DNA from 2 places in the Paenibacillus sp. SAF-068 genome. Region 1 is predicted to be linked to the other one. Evidence: riboswitches for the same ligand, from Rfam matches in the RefSeq annotation. Region 1 holds a riboswitch; the other holds the start of a gene.
The links. Region 1 has a riboswitch for glycine ahead of gcvT (glycine cleavage system aminomethyltransferase GcvT). Riboswitches for the same ligand answer to the same signal wherever they lie in the genome.
Positions count from the first base shown of each region.

Region 2: linked by a shared signal. The riboswitch ahead of sdaAB (L-serine ammonia-lyase, iron-sulfur-dependent subunit beta) and the one ahead of gcvT (glycine cleavage system aminomethyltransferase GcvT) in region 1 are both predicted to bind glycine.

Region 1 covers NZ_JBQCJX010000002.1:95,907-105,690, reverse strand. Annotated here, with positions in the region: gene ACTHPG_RS14520 (endonuclease MutS2) at 1-775, shown strand, start outside; gene ACTHPG_RS14515 (cysteine-rich CWC family protein) at 923-1,174, shown strand; gene ACTHPG_RS14510 (mannitol-1-phosphate 5-dehydrogenase) at 1,244-2,389, opposite strand; gene ACTHPG_RS14505 (PTS sugar transporter subunit IIA) at 2,386-2,820, opposite strand; gene ACTHPG_RS14500 (BglG family transcription antiterminator) at 2,817-4,919, opposite strand; gene ACTHPG_RS14495 (PTS mannitol transporter subunit IICB) at 4,958-6,415, opposite strand; gene gcvH (glycine cleavage system protein GcvH) at 6,835-7,227, opposite strand; glycine riboswitch at 7,571-7,693, shown strand; glycine riboswitch at 7,697-7,798, shown strand; gene gcvT (glycine cleavage system aminomethyltransferase GcvT) at 8,018-9,154, shown strand; gene gcvPA (aminomethyl-transferring glycine dehydrogenase subunit GcvPA) at 9,151-9,784, shown strand, end outside.
Region 2 covers NZ_JBQCJX010000005.1:143,653-153,436, reverse strand. Annotated here, with positions in the region: gene ACTHPG_RS23430 (phosphate ABC transporter substrate-binding protein) at 1-38, shown strand, start outside; gene pstC (phosphate ABC transporter permease subunit PstC) at 154-1,089, shown strand; gene pstA (phosphate ABC transporter permease PstA) at 1,092-1,979, shown strand; gene pstB (phosphate ABC transporter ATP-binding protein PstB) at 1,992-2,747, shown strand; gene ACTHPG_RS23410 (phosphotransferase enzyme family protein) at 2,983-3,960, shown strand; glycine riboswitch at 4,280-4,404, shown strand; glycine riboswitch at 4,409-4,544, shown strand; gene sdaAB (L-serine ammonia-lyase, iron-sulfur-dependent subunit beta) at 4,658-5,347, shown strand; gene sdaAA (L-serine ammonia-lyase, iron-sulfur-dependent, subunit alpha) at 5,337-6,314, shown strand; gene ACTHPG_RS23395 (alpha-glycosidase) at 6,487-8,247, opposite strand; gene ACTHPG_RS23390 (response regulator transcription factor) at 8,483-9,166, shown strand; gene ACTHPG_RS23385 (HAMP domain-containing sensor histidine kinase) at 9,223-9,784, shown strand, end outside.

The DNA.
Region 1 (9,784 bases):
CGGCACAGATCCCGGTGAAGGCGTGGGACTATCCATTGCCATGCTGGAGGAATTGCACAGACGCGGAGCAACCGTTGTGGCGACAACCCATTTTGGGGAAATCAAACATTTTGCAGCGGCCACGCCAGGATTCGAAAATGCCCGTATGGAATTTGATACCGATTCTCTCCAGCCGCTGTACCGATTGCGTATCGGAGAAGCTGGTGAGAGCTATGCATATTCCATCGCATTAAAGCTGGGCATGCCACGGCGAATTATCGAGCGCTCCAAGTCTCTGTCGGATCAAAGCATTTCGAAAGATCGTACATTGGGGTTCACATTACCTCCGTTGGCAACTCCGGTCCTGAAGCCTAATCGTCCTGTTACAGAAACAAACGATCCAGCAGAGTTGCCGAAGCGCAAGTCGAAGCATGCAATGGATACAAGGAAGTCCGCCAGTTCACATAAAAAGACAACAACCAGAGAGTCGGATTCTCCTGCTCCGGCGAAAACCTTTCGCAAAGGGGATCGGGTGTATGCGGCCTATCTCAATCAGTCGGGCATTGTCTGTGATGTGGAGGATAGCCGTGGAAATATCGGTGTCATGCTGCGTGGACGCAAGGTCAAAATTCATAAGAAACGCCTGACCCTGCATATATCTGCCAATGAACTTTATCCGGGCGATGACTATGATCTGGACATTGTGCTGGAGACAAAAGAAAACCGCAAGAAACGCAAATTGATGGGACGTAAACATGTGGAAGGTCTACAGATCGAATTACCGCCCGAAGAGTAGACGATGGGAGAAACAGAGGTCGTGAATTGGGATTTATATGTACAGTGAAGTACAGGGAATTCCGTGTATACCGGCGCATTTCTGTTATACTGGGACCAGTATGTTTAACTTCAGTTTGTAGCTATTCCACAGGGAGGGAAGTACCCCATGTCTTCAGAACAAGATGATCAGGAGCACATCCATATTGATGTTCTTGTCTGCCCTTTATGCGGTGAAGCTAATCTCTGTTCCTATGCCGCAGGACATCCTCATTCGGAATGCTGGTGTAACCGGGCAACTTTCCCCGAGGGTGTATTTGACCGCATTCCGCCAGAGCAGCGCCGAAAATCGTGCATATGCCAACGCTGTCTGGATAACCATGCTAATAAACACCAACCAAAAGAAGAGCCACACAGTTAACAACTGTATGGCTCTTTTTTTATTATGCCGTATCTATACTACCTATGCTGTTAGCTGTCTACCTTGCTCTTACATTTGGTTATACTGGGCAACAGCCTGTTCCAGCACCGGATGATGCTCATCCATGGATGTATAATGATGGAGCGCAGCTGCAATCCCCTTCTGGCGGATCATGTCCTGCAGTTCCACTGCTTCCGGATCATCGGAGACCTCGAACTTGCAGGCTGCTGCCATACCCATGGCCAGATAGGTCGTTTCGGTTCCATCCGCATAAGCCTGAAGAGCGGGACGCACCAGACGATCATTCGGAGACAGCTTGCGCAGCGGGGAACGACCCACACGAGTAACCTCATCGGTGAGATACGGGTTGACGAACCGTCCCAATATTTTGACAATATACTGCTCATGCTCTTCCCGGTTGAATCCAAACCGTTTCACCAGAACTTCTCCGGTTTCCTGCAAAGCCCCGTATACAATGGATTTTACCTTTTCATCGGCGATAGCCTTCTGAATCGTGTCATACCCATGCACATTACCGATGTACGCTGCAACACAGTGTCCTGTATTTACAGTGAACAGTTTACGTTCGATATAAGGCTCAAGATCATCGACATATACAATGCCTTCAACCGGTTTGAATGCAGGAGCCATCTGGGAACGATCCACCACCCACTCGTAAAAAGGCTCCACCTGTACATGTAACGGATCTTCATGATGCTGTATAGGCACAATCCGGTCTACGGCCGAATCGGGAAAATAAATGTATTGATCCGCAAGGGAACGTACCTCCTCATTGAGCAGAGCATATACATGCTCTTTCAATTGTGTACTGGCTCCAATTGCGTTCTCGCAAGCAATAATGTGAAGAGGGTTTTGTGCAGGACCGGAATTCAGTCTTTTTTCAAGTCCCTTCGCAATACCTGGTGCAATATGTTTCAGAACGCCCACGCCCACTGCGGTTGTGATGAGATCCGCTTCCACAACGGTTTGGGCAACCGACTCCAGTTGGGTTCCATCAATTGCATTTACGCCTGTCACAGTCTCCTGATCCTTGCTCTCGTTAGCCAGTTCCACCGTATACTGCCCCCGTTGGTGGAGAGCGTTCACCAATTCCTGATTAACGTCGGAGAAAACAACCTCATACCCTGCACGGGAGAGGATTAACCCAATAAACCCGCGTCCAATGTTACCTGCGCCAAAGTGTAGGGCCTTCATAGCTCCATTTCACTTTCCAGAATCGCGATAACTTCTTCGGCTGTTTTGGCCAGACGCAGGGCCTCCATGTTCTCATCCTCAGCACAGATCACCGCGATGCTAGTCAAGATTTCCATATGTTCCCCGCCTTGAGCCGCGATACCAATGACCATATAAGCCTTTTCTTCGCCAAAATCAACACCCTGTGGATACTGAGTGACAGAGATGCCTGTGGATAAAATGAATGCTTTGGATTCCTTCGTACCGTGCGGAATAGCTAGGCCGTTCCCTACATAAGTCGAGACAATCTCCTCACGTTCAATCATCTTTTCAATGTAATCAGCGGTAATATGTCCCGCGTCTTTCAGAATCTGTCCTGCCATGCGAATCGCTTCGTATTTGTCCTGAGCCGTCGCATTCATGATGACTTTATCTGTTGTTAACATACTCATAATTTTTGACCTCCAATTTCGGTTTTACTGCGATAAAATCCAACCAGTTCCTGGGACAGGTAATGAATGAGTTCATCCCTGATTCCCTTTTCCAGTAATGTAATCATCTCTTCCTGTAATAACAGGGCGCTGATCTCGCTGAGAACCTCCAGACTTTCCTTGGATAGTTCTCTGGGACCGAGCATCAAGAGGATATGGGTAACTCCTACCGGATCATCCGGCGTACGAAGAAGTGGCTCAGTGAGCTGAAACAAGCTAATGGACGGCCTGTAAATCCCCTCACTCCGTGTATGAAACAGCGCAAGTCTTGTGCCAGGAATCTTCTGACTCCCCACTGCTTCACGTGCCTCCAACCGTTTTGCGACCTCCTGCGGTTCCTTCAGCACACCAGATCCATGGAGTACATTACACATCGCATATACGGTCTTATAGAAACCGATATCCTGGTTATCCAGCGGATACACCTGAAACTTGCCAATGATTCGAACGATTTCAACTAAAATAGCTTCCATTCCGTCAGGGTCCGAGTAACGACTTGTCGTCTGAACCTCTGTTTCATGCGGCTTGTTATGCTGCCGTTGTAACGTTGTTGTCCGGATAAAATGACGCAGACGTTCGCTCTCTTCTGCCGTAAGCAGTGGACTCACTTTGTAATACTGATGCTCCTCCATCGGCAGATCGACAGTGGATAACACCAGATCATATTGATCTGTAGGAATCCGGGCAGCCTCATACCAGGAGACGCTATCCATGATGCGAATCTCGGGAATCTCCTTGGACAGACGGCTAGACAGCATCCGTGATGATCCAATTCCGCTTGTACACACGATGATCGCCCGGATCTCCCGTTTCAATACACGTAATCTCTCGATGGAAGCCCCAAAATGCATGACCAGAAAACCAATTTCCTCATCCGGAACGTCTGTGCCTGGCCAAGCTTGCCCCACAGATTTTTTGACATCTTCAAAAAGTGAATCATAATCCTTTCGGATCTGCTGCAATAGCGGATTACGAATCATCTGGTGCCCTTCAATTCGCTCCATTACAGGTTGCATATGAGCAAGCAGACCTTCACGAAGCAAACGATCCTCATGAAAGGTGTAATGCGTTCTCGCCTGCATCTGATCAATCAGTGAATGTACCCTGTCCAGTAAAATCAAATCGTCTATTGGCAACAGCCGCGAAGAGTGAATCCGCTGCTCGGTCTCCATTAAGAGTCTGTGAATATAAGCTTGCTCATCTTGGGAGAATGCCAGCCCCAGCTGAGTGGATAACACACTACACAAACGTGAAGCCATATAAGGTGGAACCTTCATCTCATCCTGCACTGCAACTGCATCTCCCGTATTCTCTCGTGGAGACATACGGCCGATGCCAAAGCCCTTACGAATACGTACAACCGCTACGGATAATTGAATCAGCAGCTTCATGTATTGACGCTCCGGAATGTTTTCCAGCCATTCAATATCTGGCTGCCATAACGCGTTTTCTACTGTAAGCACATCACCGTGTCCAATCATATCCAGCAATTTTTGGTTTACGATGGAGCCTCCTTGTTCTGGTTGTCTTCCGAACAGGTCGGACTCATCCAGAAATTCCAGAGCAAGCGCAGCTATGGCTGTGCGATGAATGGTCTCACTTCCGTTAATCTTGACGCCATATCCACGCCTGCGAACCAGCTTCAGTCCCGCCTGACGAATGCGTGATTCCAGATCGTCCAGATCAGCGGTTACGGTAGATACGGTCACTTTCAGATCCGAAGCCAGGGCAAGCAACTTTACAGGCTCCGGTTCATCAAGCAGGATACAAAGCATGAAGAGCTTACGCTCTTCCGGCGTAAACTCCACATATTCTTTACCGTCCAATTGCTGGCGCAATACAGCCAGATCATCGGAACTGGCATCGATTCGGATACCGGTTCCTGATTTTTTTTCCAGCCTCATGCCTATAGGTTCAAGCCATTGTTCAATCATTTGAAGCTCCCGGTGAACCGTTCGGGTACTGACCTTTACTTCAACGGCGATTTCGCCGGCAGTGACTTCATGTGGATGCTCCAGCAGAAACTCCACGATTTCACGTTGTCTTTTGGTAATACTCATAGCTCAGCCTCCGGCTCAGGGAAAACGAATGCGTGCAATTACTTTAGACGTTCAACGAGCGCATCGTATTCCGGGCTTTTTAGGAAGTTGTCGATGGATATATGTTCTGCGTTCGGCGCAACGGAGCGGGCACGATCCGTTAATATTTGTTGTGTGATTACCACATCTGCATCCGGCGGGATATCACTGATAGCCGTATTGGTTACCGTAACGTCAATCCCCTCTGCCTTCATCTTCTTGCGTAGAATGGAAGCGCCCATGGCACTCGACCCCATGCCTGCATCACAGGAGAAAACAATCTTCTTCACATCTGTTTTCAATGTAGAAGAAGCGATATCCCCGGCTCTGTCTGCTTCACGATGATTATTAGCCGTAATGCCAGCGTTTGGCACGGTTCCTTGACTCTTCATGTCTTTCATCCGACTGGATGCAGACTCCAGATCTTCGTCCTTTTGTTTACCTGTTTTCAGCAACACTGCTGCAACCAGGAAAGAAACGACGGCTGCTACAAGCACTCCTGCAAGCATCGGCAGGTATCCACCTTTTGGTGTTAAGAGGAAATACGCGATAATACTACCCGGTGATGGTGCTGAAACAAGTCCTGCTCCAGTGAGCATGAATGTTAATGTACCTGCGACGCCACCCGCAATTGCGGCAAGAATCAGAATCGGTCTCATCAGAATGTAAGGGAAGTAGATCTCATGAATTCCCCCGAAGAAATGAATGATAACGGCACCCGGTGCAGAAGATTTGGCCATTCCGCGTCCGAAGAAACAGTAAGCAAGCAAGATACCAAGTCCCGGACCCGGGTTGGATTCAAGCATGTATAGAACAGATTGTCCTAATTCTCTTGCCTGATCGGTTGCAATCGGGGTCAGAATACCGTGGTTGATTGCATTGTTCAGGAACAATACTTTACCTGGTTCGATAATCAGGTTGACCAGCGGTAGCAAGCCCAGATTCATCAGACCTTGCACCCCGGCAGACAATACTTTGCTAATCGCTTCTACAGCTGGCCCAATACCCAGTAGAGCAAAAATCCCCAGGATCCCGCCAATAATACCGGCTGAGAAGTTATTAACCAACATTTCGAATCCGGCTCTAACTTTACCTTCAATGGATTTATCGAACTTTTTGATGATCCATGCTGCCAGTGGTCCGGCAATCATGGCACCGAGGAACATCGGAATATCACTGCCCACGATGACCCCAATGGTCATAATGGCACCCACGACACCACCACGCTGACCATGCACCATCGTACCCCCGGTGTAACCAATCAACAGTGGCAGCAAATATTTGATCATCGGATCGACTAGCTGTTCAAGCGTCTCATTAGGGAACCAGCCTGTTTTAATAAACATAGCCGTAATTAATCCCCAGGCGATAAATGCACCCATATTCGGCATGACCATACCGCTCAGGAATCGGCCAAAACGCTGCACACCTACCCGTAGCCCACCTTTGGAATTGGACGATTGGTCCAAATTACTCATTGTATTATCCTCCTTGGATCAAGTGATTATGATTTATGAAAGGGGTATCATTTCTCCCCTGCTGTAATCCTAAGCGAGAATGCTCTTCTATTCAATGAAATGAAAGCGTACTTTCGTCATGAACAATGATGACAACATTAGGTTATGTAATCGCTTTTATTGATGCATAATCGCTGAAACCATTGGTACACAAGGATTTTATTGCCTATGACATTTGTCATTCCCAATATCATATCCTACCCTATAGCTTGATCCAATCAGAGGACTTACATCCACAATTTGCTTGAATTCTCAATCAAAATCATTCTTGGAAAGCACAAAAAACCTGTGCAAGCATCAGGCTCACACAGGTCAAAACAATATAAAGCTCATTTTATTTTGTTATAAAATATATGTCAATAAGTACAAGTTCGTAGATCCTATTCTTCCGTATGTTTACGATACGCTTCTGCATTCATCAATGAAGATAAAGCTGCTGTCAGATCTCCCTCAACACGAATCTCAATCATCCAGCCTTCCTCGTAAGGAGAACTGTTCACAAGTTCAGGTGAATCTTGCAATGAATCATTGACTGCAATAATTGAACCTGTGACGGGAGAGAACAAGTCCGACACCGTTTTGACCGATTCGATCGTTCCAATGCTGTCTTCTGCTTTTACATTGGATTCAAGGTCAGGCAATTCCACAAACACAATGTCACCCAGCTGATGCTGCGCGAACTCGGTAATGCCAATACGTACAGTATCCTCCCCTACGGTTTGCACCCATTCGTGCTCTTCACTGTACAGGAAATCACTTTTCAATTCGCTCATCGATATCCGCCTCGCTTTTCATTAATGAGTGCATGCGTTCTTTGGCCTTAACCTTTTTCCCAGAACATAGCGTATGATATTTTTGAATCAAATGTCAAGATACCTCACAATTTATTTGATATTGGCCTCCTCAAACCGTAACCTGAATACACTCTTTCTACATATACTGGTGAATATTAGAATAGTAAGCGTAACCTTTTTAAATACACGAACGATAAAATAAAATTCAAAATAAACATTCGGTTTTTAATCATTATCTATGATATCGTTCTTGACATCGGTAGTGGATTCACGTTTTAATGAGAGGAGTAATTGTGTTTATTGGACTATGTTATACCCGCGGATGAATGTAAAGGGAGAGATTACCCATACCACCCGGTTCGGGATGTACATGAGGTAACGCCGAAGGAGTAAACCACCGATAAGCGGGGGTGAATCTCTCAGGCAAAAGGACTTTTACGGGACGCAACTCTGGAGAGCATCTATTCGCCCTGTGCGGGCGTCATGATCACCCAAGGGGAAACCTGCTTTACTAATGCGGCGGGGTAACTCTCAGGTACAAGGGACAGAGCCTTAGAATGCAGCGTGCTACTTGGCATGCCGATTCTTTGGCCTGTCCTTTTCCTTTTTCCCAAAAAACGAAAAACAGGATTCCAATCGGCGCTGCCATAGCTGCCTTACCATACTTATCTACGAATGACTTCTAGCTGAAAATTAAAAAAATAACCTGGTTCATTGATCCACGATTGTATATTCGGCCGTTTTTGACGGCCCATGACGAGGTGATTGGATGTCCGATTTGCTAAGAACACCACTCTTTTCACTATATCAGCAATATGAAGGCGTACGGTGCATTGATTTTGGAGGCTGGGAGCTTCCGGTGCAATTCAGCGGAATCCAGAAAGAACATGAAGCGGTGCGTGAGCGTGCCGGACTGTTCGATGTATCCCATATGGGCGAATTCACGGTACAGGGTGAGCAGGCTGAAACATTTTTGCAACAAATGATGACCAATGATGTGACCACGCTGGTTCCGGGTCAAGCCCAATATACCCTGATGTGTTATCCAGATGGCGGTGTGGTTGACGATCTGCTCGTGTATAAGTTGGAAGATCAGCATTATATGCTCGTCGTTAACGCCTCCAACATCGACAAGGATTGGGCATGGCTGCAAGAGCACCTGATCCCTGGCGTAAGCATGACCAACGATTCGGAGCAGACAGCGCTCCTCGCCCTGCAAGGTCCACTGGCTGTAGATATTATCGGAAAAGTTACAGATACAGATGTAAGCTCCATTGAACCGTTTCGTTTTGTGCAGAATGCCGAAGTATGTGGTGTAAAGTTGCTGTTGTCCCGTACGGGTTATACCGGTGAAGACGGCTTTGAACTATATGTTCCAGCAGATCAGGCTGCTGTAGTGTGGAATGGATTAATGAAAGCCGGTGAAGGTCATGGGCTGGTGCCAACCGGACTTGGTGCCCGGGATACACTGCGCTTTGAAGCGAAGCTTCCTCTATATGGACAGGAATTGTCGGCAACCATCTCTCCGCTTGAAGCTGGTGTTGGCATGTTTGTGAAGCTGAATGCTGGACCCTTTATCGGACACGAAGCTTTGTTACAGCAAAAAAATGACGGTCCCGCCCGCAAACTGGTCGGCATCGAAGTGCTGGAGCGTGGCATTCCCCGCCCCCACTATCCGATTTACGCTGAAGGCGTTCAGATTGGCGAAGTGACGACAGGTACGCAATCCCCTACATTGAAGCGTAATCTGGGGCTTGCCCTCATCGACAGCCGTTATGCTGCGCTGGGGACCCCGCTTGAGATTGAGATCCGCGGTAAGAAACTGAAAGCCGAGGTCGTAAAGACCCCTTTTCACAAACGGACACGTACGTCAAAGACACCTACTCAAGGAGCTGATCAAGCATGAGCAAGCACCGTTACATTCCCATGACCGAGCAAGATCAGAGCGCCATGCTCGCAACCATCGGTGTGGATACGATGGAGGAACTGTTTCAGGACATTCCCCAAGAGATTCGTTATCAGGGTGAGCTGCCCGTATCCTCGAAACTTGATGAATATGCACTGACACGTCACATGTCCAAACAGGCTGGCGCCAATGCCAATTTTGAAACACACGCCAGCTTCCTCGGTGCAGGCATATACGATCATCATGTCCCTTCGGTCATTAATCATGTCATTTCACGTTCGGAGTTCTACACTGCCTACACACCTTATCAGCCTGAGATCAGCCAAGGTGAACTTCAGGCGATTTTCGAATTTCAGTCTTACATCTGTGAATTAACCGGTATGGCTGTAGCCAATGCCAGCATGTATGACGGCGCAACTGCCTTTGCAGAAGCAGGCAATCTGGCCGCAGCGGCAACTCGTCGCAAACAGCTGATCGTATCCCGTACCGTTCATCCGGAAGCCCGTCAGGTATTGCAGGCCTATGCGCATGGACTCCGTTTGGAGATTGTCGAGATCGGCTATAAGGATGGAGTCACTGACTGGGATGCCCTGCAAGCCGCCATATCGGATGATACCGCTGCTGTCATGA
Region 2 (9,784 bases), on a different contig from region 1:
AAGTAAAACGCGATGCAGCAGGTAATGTGGTTGAGTAATCTTTGAACTTGCGCATACAGCGAAAGAGGCGGACTTAGGTCCCGCCTCTTTACGCGGTTTGCTCTGAAATAATCCCATATTTTGCATTAATTCTACTATAGAAGGATGGTTGTTATGGAACAGACCGAAGGGGGAACGGTAATGAATAACAAGTTGAAACCGCGCCGGCCCTTAAAAGAGAAACATTATTGGGAAGAGTGGACGGGACGGATTTATACGTCGATTTGTGTCGTTTTCCTGATCGTTGTCATGTTTTCCATTGTTTATTTTGTAGCGTCCAAGGGACTATCGACATTTTTCCAGAATGGAATAAGCATAAGTGAATTTCTGGGTGGGAAAACGTGGAATCCAACTGGAGAACCTGCTTTCTACGGGGCATTGCCGTTCATCACAGGTTCTTTCATTACAACCTTGCTTGCAGCATTGATCGCGAGCCCGCTTGGCTTGTGTGCAGCACTCTTCATGACAGAGATTGTCCCGGGTAAAGGGAAAAAGATATTGCAACCTGCGATTGAGCTCTTGTCGGGAATTCCGTCCGTTGTGTACGGATTTATCGGTCTGAGTGTCATCGTACCGTTGCTGCGCAGTATCTTTGGTGGAACAGGCGTCGGGATTGCAGCCGGATGTCTTGTTCTCGCGGTCATGATTCTTCCTACGGTGACAAGTATTATGGCAGATGCGTTGTCCGCGTTGCCAAAAGGATTGCGTGAATCCTCCTACGCACTGGGGGCCACTCGCTGGCAAACCATCTACCGTGTCATTATTCCAACGACCTTACCAGCGTTGTTGACAGGTGTCGTGCTCGGTATGGCTCGTGCTTTTGGTGAAGCACTTGCTGTACAGATGGTTATCGGTAATGCACCGCATGTTCCGACATCCTTGCTCGAATCGGCTTCAACATTAACAAGTGTAATTACACTCAGCATGGGTAACACCACGATGGGTTCCGTTCATAACAATGCACTGTGGAGTATGGCGCTTGTCCTGTTGGTGATGACATTTGTCTTCGTCATTCTGGTTCGCCTGCTTGAAAGGAGAAACCGGGTATGAAAATGAAGGCAAAGACGGTAGATAAAATTGCAACCTCCGTTATCGTTGTATTGGCCCTGTTCATTGTTATGTTATTGCTCGGCCTGCTTGGATTCATCATGTATAGAGGTATTGGACATATCAGCTGGAACTTCCTGACGAGCGCACCACAGTTGCTCAAGGGTGGCGGCGGGATTGGTCCACAGCTCTTTAACTCGGTATTCTTGCTTATCCTGACATTGATCGTTACCATTCCACTTGGATGGGGCGGCGGAATTTACATGGCGGAATACGCCAAACCGGGCAAGATTACCAGCTTCATTCGTCTGGTCGTTGAAGTGTTGTCATCATTCCCGTCCATCGTTATCGGTTTGTTTGGTCTCTTATTGCTAGTAAATCAATTTGGTCTTGGCTTCTCCCTGATCTCGGGTGCCTTGGCTCTGGCAATCTTTAACTTGCCACTGATGGTGCGGACAACGGAGCAGGCGTTCCGAGCTGTTCCGAAGGAACAGAAGGAAGCCGGTCTGGCGCTTGGACTGTCCAAGTGGAAAATTATCACTTCCATTCTGCTGCCCGTGGCATTGCCGAGCTTGATTACGGGTACGATCCTGGCATCGGGCCGGATCTTTGGTGAAGCAGCCGCGCTGATGTTCACCGCAGGTATGAGTAGTCCGCCATTAGACTTTACAGACTGGAATCCGACGAGTCCAAGATCACCGCTTAATCCTTTCCGTCCGGCAGAGACACTTGCTGTTCATATCTGGAAAGTGAATAGTGAAGGCATTGGGCCAGATTCCAAAGAAGTGGCAGCAGGGGCATCCGCCGTGCTTGTCATTCTCGTGCTGGCGTTCAATCTAAGTGCACGCTGGATCGGTCGGGTTGTATTCCGCCGCATGACAGCTTCGAAATAAGGAGGAACCAACATGGCCATACCTTTTGGTACGGAACAGTTAAGCATATATTATGGACATTTTCAGGCGGTTAAACAGATCAGCCTGACGTTTCCTGAAGCAAGCGTAACGGCTCTTATTGGACCGTCTGGTTGCGGTAAATCCACGTTCCTTCGGTCACTTAACCGGATGAACGACGAGATTGCCGGTTCCCGTACAGAGGGACATATCTGGATGGACGGTAACGATCTGAATGAGCCTGGAACCGATGTAATCAAGCTTCGCCAGAAGATTGGCATGGTGTGGCAGAAGCCGAATCCTTTTCATAAGTCCATCTACAACAATATCGCGTTTGGCCCCCGCTACCGTGGTACGAAGAGTAAGAAGGCACTGGATGAAATTGTGGAAAAAAGCTTGCGTCGTGCAGCACTCTGGGACGAAGTGAAAGACAGACTGAACGAGTCAGCTCTGTCTCTCTCGGGTGGACAACAGCAGCGTTTATGTATCGCCCGCGCCCTGTCTGTTGATCCGCAGATTCTGCTGCTCGATGAGCCTGCATCTGCACTTGACCCGGTATCTACCGGTAAAGTTGAAGAGTTGATTACCGAGCTCAAGAAGGAACTGCGGATTGTTATTGTTACCCATAACATGCAGCAGGCAGCACGTATCTCGGATTATACAGCTTACTTCTATCTGGGAAGCATGATTGAGCACGGGGATACAGAACATATTTTCACGAACCCGGACAATCGTCTGACCCAAGAATACATTATGGGCCGTTTTGGTTAATTGGATCATGGAGTGTCACATAGAGCAACAGACAGAGAGATTAAGAGATAAATAGAGAAAAAAAGAAAGCGCAATGCCTGGACGGTTGTTCGGGGGTTGTGCTTTTTTAATTTAATTCTGAAAGAGTTTGCTGCGTGTAAAGCTAGTATGCTACGATATTCAGTGCAAAGATAGCGTTTACATAACTCCGAAGGAGATGTTGATAATCACTACGGATCAGAGGTCTTACGACCATATGGCAGCTCAGATCATTAAGAACTATAACATGGAGAAACCTGTCGTTTCCTATATTCGCCACAATGAGAATCTGACGTATCATGTCGTTGATGAAGCAAATGGGCAGAAGTATCTGCTACGTATTCATCAAGCCGCATATGCAAGTATGACGGGCATTCAGCATACCCCTCCTGCACTGGAGGCAGAGATGAACCTGCTTCATGAGTTAAATGCAACGACAGCATTGCGCGTACAACATCCGGTACGCAATCTATCGGGAGATTGGGTCACGGTATGGAGAAGTGAGGAAGGGAAAGAGATTTGCTGTACAGTATTGGAGTGGATTGAAGGTAGGGACATTCAGCAGGGAGAACGGCTGACAACAGAGCAGATTATGGACTTGGGTGTTCAACTGCAGACACTGCATCAACATGGGCGTATACAGCAACAGAAAGATCGAACAAAGGCACGGCCGGCTTATGGCAATATCCATGAGAACTTGATCATGCTAGGACAGCTGGAGGAAGGTGTCCGATTGGGGATTTTTACAACGGAAGACTTCGATCTGCTTCGTGAGACGTTTGAGAACATTAATAAGCAGCTAGCAACGTACCCACAGCACGCGGAGACATGGGGGATCATTCATGGGGATATTACGCGCAACAATCTGCTGATCACGGGTCAGGGGATTTCCATGATTGATTTTTGTCTACACGGTTACGGTTATTATCTGTTCGATGCCGGTGGGGCAGCGCTTATGTTCAATCGGGAGGAACGTGACATATTCTTATCTGGATACACGAAACAAACCGCACCGCTAACAGAGCGAGATATCCGGCTGATGGAAGGGTTCATGTTGATCTTTACACTGGGGTATTATGCCTTTCAGATGGCGAACGAGTCGAGGCACGAATGGATGAAAGATCGTATGCCGAAGCTATGCAGCAAGTATTGCAGACCTTATGTACAGAACAAGAGCATCTTCTACGAACTGTAAATTGTAATCCGGATGTGCATGGGTTGCCTGAACACCCGAACAGTTCATGGACAATATCATAAAATAGCAGTAAGCACTCATCGATGGAAGGATAATGAAGTGTGAGCTGTATATATACGATATTTTTAACGTAATAATGTGATGAAAGTTGACAAAATATTCTGGTTTTCATCGATTCTATGCGAAATGAAGGAAATACACCCAAAGAAATCGTTAAGTTTGTTGACACTGATCTTCCGGTCGATTAATCTTAATGAGAAGAAATGAACGACTTCCACTACTGTTCTGACATAAGCTCAGAATGGTTCCATACAGCGGATGATAACGAGCGGGAGAGACCTGGGATAGCCGAGCACAATGGCTAATGTTCAGGCACCGAAGGAGCAAGCTGCTGCGCACCCGGCGCAGTGGTTAATCTCTCAGGTAAATGTACCATCGTTGGACGCAACTCTGGAGAGTGCGCGAACTGCGCCACCCAAGGGGTATATGATCAGTCAGGTTGGTGATCTTGCCTGTAATTGCAGGCCGTTCACCTCGTCCTTGGACGCTGCTGATCATGAAACTCTCAGGTATCGAGGACAGAGAGAGGGCCTGAGGCCTTCTTCTGTCCTTTTTTGATGTCATCATTCAGTAATTAAGGAACATTATGGAATGTGATCCTGGATGGAAATGACGAATACAATTGGAGGGTTACAAGGTGCGATTTAAAGATGTTTTTTCAATTATTGGCCCGTCGATGACGGGGCCTTCAAGTTCACATACAGCTGGAGCAGCAAGGCTGGGAAGAATTGCTCGTCAGTGGTTAGGTTGTACGCCTGAACGTGCCCGGCTGACGCTTTACGGTTCATTTGCTGATACGTATCAGGGGCACGGAACAGATCTGGCACTGATCGGTGGTCTGCTGGATTATGTTACAGACGATCCGCGTATCCCGGATGCAGAGCAATACGCAGAAGAAGCGGACATGGATGTTGAATTTTATACAAGTGGTCTGCCTGCTCCTCATCCGAATACCGTCAAAATCGAATTGTGGCACGGAGAACGTGCCTGCTCCTTGATTGGTGCTTCTATTGGTGGTGGAAGTGTATCGGTGCATGCGATGAATGATTTTCGTGTTCAGATTAGTGGTGAGTTTCCGACACTCGTTCTGCGACATGCAGACAAGGCAGGGGTACTTGCGTCAGTAACATCCACAATTAGTTCATCGGGGGTTAACATCGGGTATATGCAGGTGGATCGGAAAGCCCGTGATGGCGAAGCGCTGACCGCGATGGAAATGGATGGGGCGCCTAATCCTGAGATGCTCCAACGTCTAAAGGAGCTGGACCATGTGCTGGACATTCGTGTTATCGATTTGAAGAGAGGGGTTGATTCGAATGCGATTTAAACATTTGCACGAGCTGAATACGATCTGCACAGCGGAATCCAAAACGATTGCTCAGCTGATGATTGAGGAGCAGGTTCAGGAGACCAATACACCGGAAGCGGATGTTGTGAAGCAGATGTCTGAATATTATCAGGTAATGAAGGAAGCGGTACGTAAAGGGTTAACGGAAGATACCACATCACGCAGTGGATTAACGGGTGGAGACGGTAAAAAAATGGCCGATTACATTCGCAAGGGTGAGACTTGCTCAGGGGATGCTTCCGCACTTGCCATGGCATACGCCCTGTGTGTATCTGAAGTGAATGCCTCCATGGGCCGCATTGTAGCAACACCAACAGCCGGTTCCTGCGGCATTATCCCTGGTGTGTTTATTAGCTCACAGGAGCGATTTGGCTGGACGGACGAACATTTGGTGAACGGGTTGTTCTGTGCAGGCGCAGTTGGTTATGTTATTGCGAACAATTCATTTATCTCCGGGGCCGAAGGGGGTTGTCAGGCGGAAGTGGGTTCAGCGATTGGCATGGCTGCGGGTGCCATGGTTGAACTGCGTGGAGGCACACCGGAACAGGTCGTTCATGCCGTAGGCTTGGCGTTAAAAAATACACTCGGTCTCATCTGCGATCCGGTCGCAGGTCTCGTCGAAATTCCGTGCATCGTCCGTAACGGACTGGGTGCAGTTACGGCGCTGGCTGCAGCCGACATGGCCCTGGCCGGAGTGCGTAGTGCCATTCCGTCAGATGAAGTTATCGACGTCATGCTGGAAGTAGGCAGTGCGATGCCGAGCCGCCACCGGGAGACGGCCCAGGGCGGACTGGCCCAAACACCAACCGGTCGTAAAATGATGCAAAAGCTGGCTAAACCGAAGGCCAAGCGTGCAGAGCCTGATACGGAGTCGAAGCCAACGGATTCTGAGACAACTGGAATTGGGGCGGACCATGCTCAAGTGGACACCGACCCTCGGGTTTGATCTGAACCGGGGCCACCGAAATATAACGTGACATTTTGATGTATAACCGCGATATAAAAACAAGCGTCCGCGAACCCGAATCCGGGTTCTGCAGGACGCTTGTTTAATATCGCCAAATGATGCGAAGATGGACTCGCTTATATATGACCTCAGGTATATGTGTTTAATGAATCTAGTCCTGGCTCACAGGCGTACTCAGTACGGCATATCCATACGCGGGCAATTCAATGGCAAGCACGCCATCTTCCTTGGCGGTACGATGGTTTCCGCCAAACAGCTCGGTCCATTCCTCGTCACCAGCTTCCAGCTCGACAATAGCCGTCTCCTCCGAGCGATTGAACAGAACCAGAATGCGTTCCTCTTCATTCTGCCGCTCTAATACCAGTTGGCTGCCATCAGGACGAGCCTGAAGGAAACGAACGGTGCCTTCTGCACGCAGGGCAGGATGAGCATGACGCAGGGAGATCAGTTTCTGATAAAAGTCGAACAGCTCACGGTCCTGCTTCGCTTCATCCCATTCCATGCATTTACGGCAGCCCGGATCATGCTCGCCGTCCATGCCAATCTCGTCTCCGTAATAGATGCACGGCGTACCCATGTAACTGAACTGGAATAACGCAGCCAGCTTCATCTTGCGCTGGTCGCCTTCACACAGCGTGAGCAGCCGCGGGGTATCGTGGCTGTCCAGCAGATTGAATGCTACTTCGCTGGCTTGAAGCGGATAACGGGACAACTGTCGTCCGATGGAGTTCGCGAACTGTTCGGAGTGCATTGTATTTTTCACAAAGAAAGCATTCACGGCATCGGTAAACGGATAGTTCATGGACGCATCGAACTGGTCGCCTTGCAGCCAGGCGGAAGACTCGTTCCATACTTCGCCCAGAATGTAGGCTTCCGGATTGGCAGCCTTGACTACGCGGCGGAAATCCCGCCAAAAGGCATCATCCACTTCGTCTGCGACATCCAGCCGCCATCCGTCCGCACCCACTTCCTTGATCCAGTACTCGGCAACCTTCAGCAGATAGTCCTTAACCTCGGCATTCTCCGTATTCAGCTTTGGCATGTGCGCTTCGAATCCAAAGGTCTCATACGTAGGAATGCCCTCCTTCACGTCGAGCGGGAATTCATGTACATGGAACCAGTCTTTGTATTTGGATTGTTCTCCATTCTTCTGCACATCTACAAACGGCGCAAAAGTCTTCCCGGAATGGTTGAACACAGCATCCAGCAGTACGCGAATTCCACGTGCATGGCACAGCTCGACCAGTCGTTTCACGGTATCTGCGTCACCAAAATGCCGATCTACCCGCAGGTAGTCTTCAGTATCGTATTTGTGGTTGGTGGTGGCTTCGAAGATGGGTGTGAAGTAGATCGCATTAATGCCAAGATCACTGATATAATCCAGATGGTCGATCACGCCTTGAAGGTCACCGCCGAAGAAATTGAAAGGTGTTGGCTCGCCGCCCCACGGTTCCACCTGTTCCGGACTAATATCAGGGTTGCCGTTCGCGAATCGTTCAGGGAAAATCTGATAGAAGACGGCATCCTTAACCCATGCAGGGGGTGTGAATACAGCTCCCGCATGGATATAAGGGAACTGGAACATACGACCCGGATCGTCCGGTTCTTCTTCCTGGAAGTCCGTCTCGGTCATCCAGATCTGTTCATCTCCACTTTTGAGCAGAAAAGAGTACTTCAACCGATGGTAGGGAGGTTTCACTTCACCTTCGTAGTAATCGAACATGGAGTCAGAGGTGAATTTCGTTAAAGGGACCAGCGCTTTGGTAGCATCCCATGCATATTTGTCTCCGGTCAGGGCATGTACCTCGGTCAGATCATTCTTTTTGGCGCGCAGGCGCAGACGGATGGTATCTTGGTCATAGGCATAGGCCCAGTTCCGTTTGGGTTGATGATAGATGGCTTCCAATAGCATAATGAAATTCCTCCCGTCAGGTGTAGAACTGATATGTACTTGGTAGATTTGATTTGATATAACATTCCCCACGTTAATGGATAAGCTATAATTGGAATGTGTGGTAACCGTAAAGGACTCTAACATGGTTTTAACAAGACTTGGAATCCATAGGTTATAGGCTATAGACTGTTTTTATGATGGTGCTCAGATATATCATTAACCCAATGGGGGCGGAAAGGAAACGAATATTTGGATGAAAACCAAACTGTTATACATTGAAGATGATACGGAAATTGCAACTTGGGTCAGAGCTGATCTGGAGGAGCGCGGTTATGAGGTGGTATGGCTCGGCAGTGGTGAAGGTGCAGCTGAGGCTGCTGTTGGTTGTTCACTCATTATTCTGGATGTCATGCTGCCCGGACTGGATGGATTTACGGTGGGTCAGCGATTGAAAAAAGAACATCCAGCCGTGCCTATTGTCATGCTCTCGGCCAGAACGTCCATTGACGACAAGTTGCACGGTCTCGATTTTGCCGATGACTATGTGACGAAACCTTTTCACCCCGATGAACTGGCTGCCCGGATTGAGGTCCAACTACGGAAGGCGGGAACAGCGGTATCCTCCGACACTGCCCTGAAGCTGGATCATCTCTCCATCTATGAGAAGGACAACCGGATCGTCAATGAGAAGACGGGGGATGAGATTATTTTATCGGGAAAACAGTTCCATATCTTTGCCTACCTGCTACGACATATGGGCATGATTCGAACCAAAGAACAGATCTATGAAGCTGTCTGGAATGAGCCCTACTTGGACGGGGACAAGACCTTGATGGTACATATCCGACATCTGCGCGAAAAGCTGGAGCTTGATCCGGCCAATCCGGTCGTTATTCAGACGGTCCGCGGTGTGGGATATCGTGTGAAGAAGCCATGATCCGACGGTTCAGAGCATGGAAGACGATGAAGGAAGAGCGGAAAGGAGAACCGCGCATGGATCCTAAGCATACGCAAACCGGGCAAGGCAAGCTACGCTTCGGGCGTTCCTTAATGTCCAGATATATCATCCTGATTCTGGCGGCCGTATTATTCGTACCCGTCGTTCTTCCGATCATATCCGTTATATACATAGTCGTAGTGAATAACACGAATACGAACCAAGTGGCGCCGTACGGTGATGTTACCCGAATCAGTAACCTCTGGTCGCGTGAAGCGGAGAATCTGAATGGTGCTTCAGAAGAGGAGATTAAAGCCCGGTTGGAGCAATTACATGTCTCGTATCCCAAATCTTCCATGTATCGTGTGAATGCGAGCGGTGAGACCCTTTTTATTCTCGGTGGTGAAGACGTAACGTTTTTGGATTCCACATCGCTGGATGGCGGGACAGACAAGACACTGAGATGGTCACTGGATTCCGGGCAAACGGCAGAGACTCGAATTCCGGCCATATGGAATGCGAGCAACACGGTGCAATTCATGAAAGAAGCTTCCTTTCGAGATCCGTTAACCGTAGTTTCATACATCGGCGGAGGTGAAAAGGACAAGGGACAGGGAT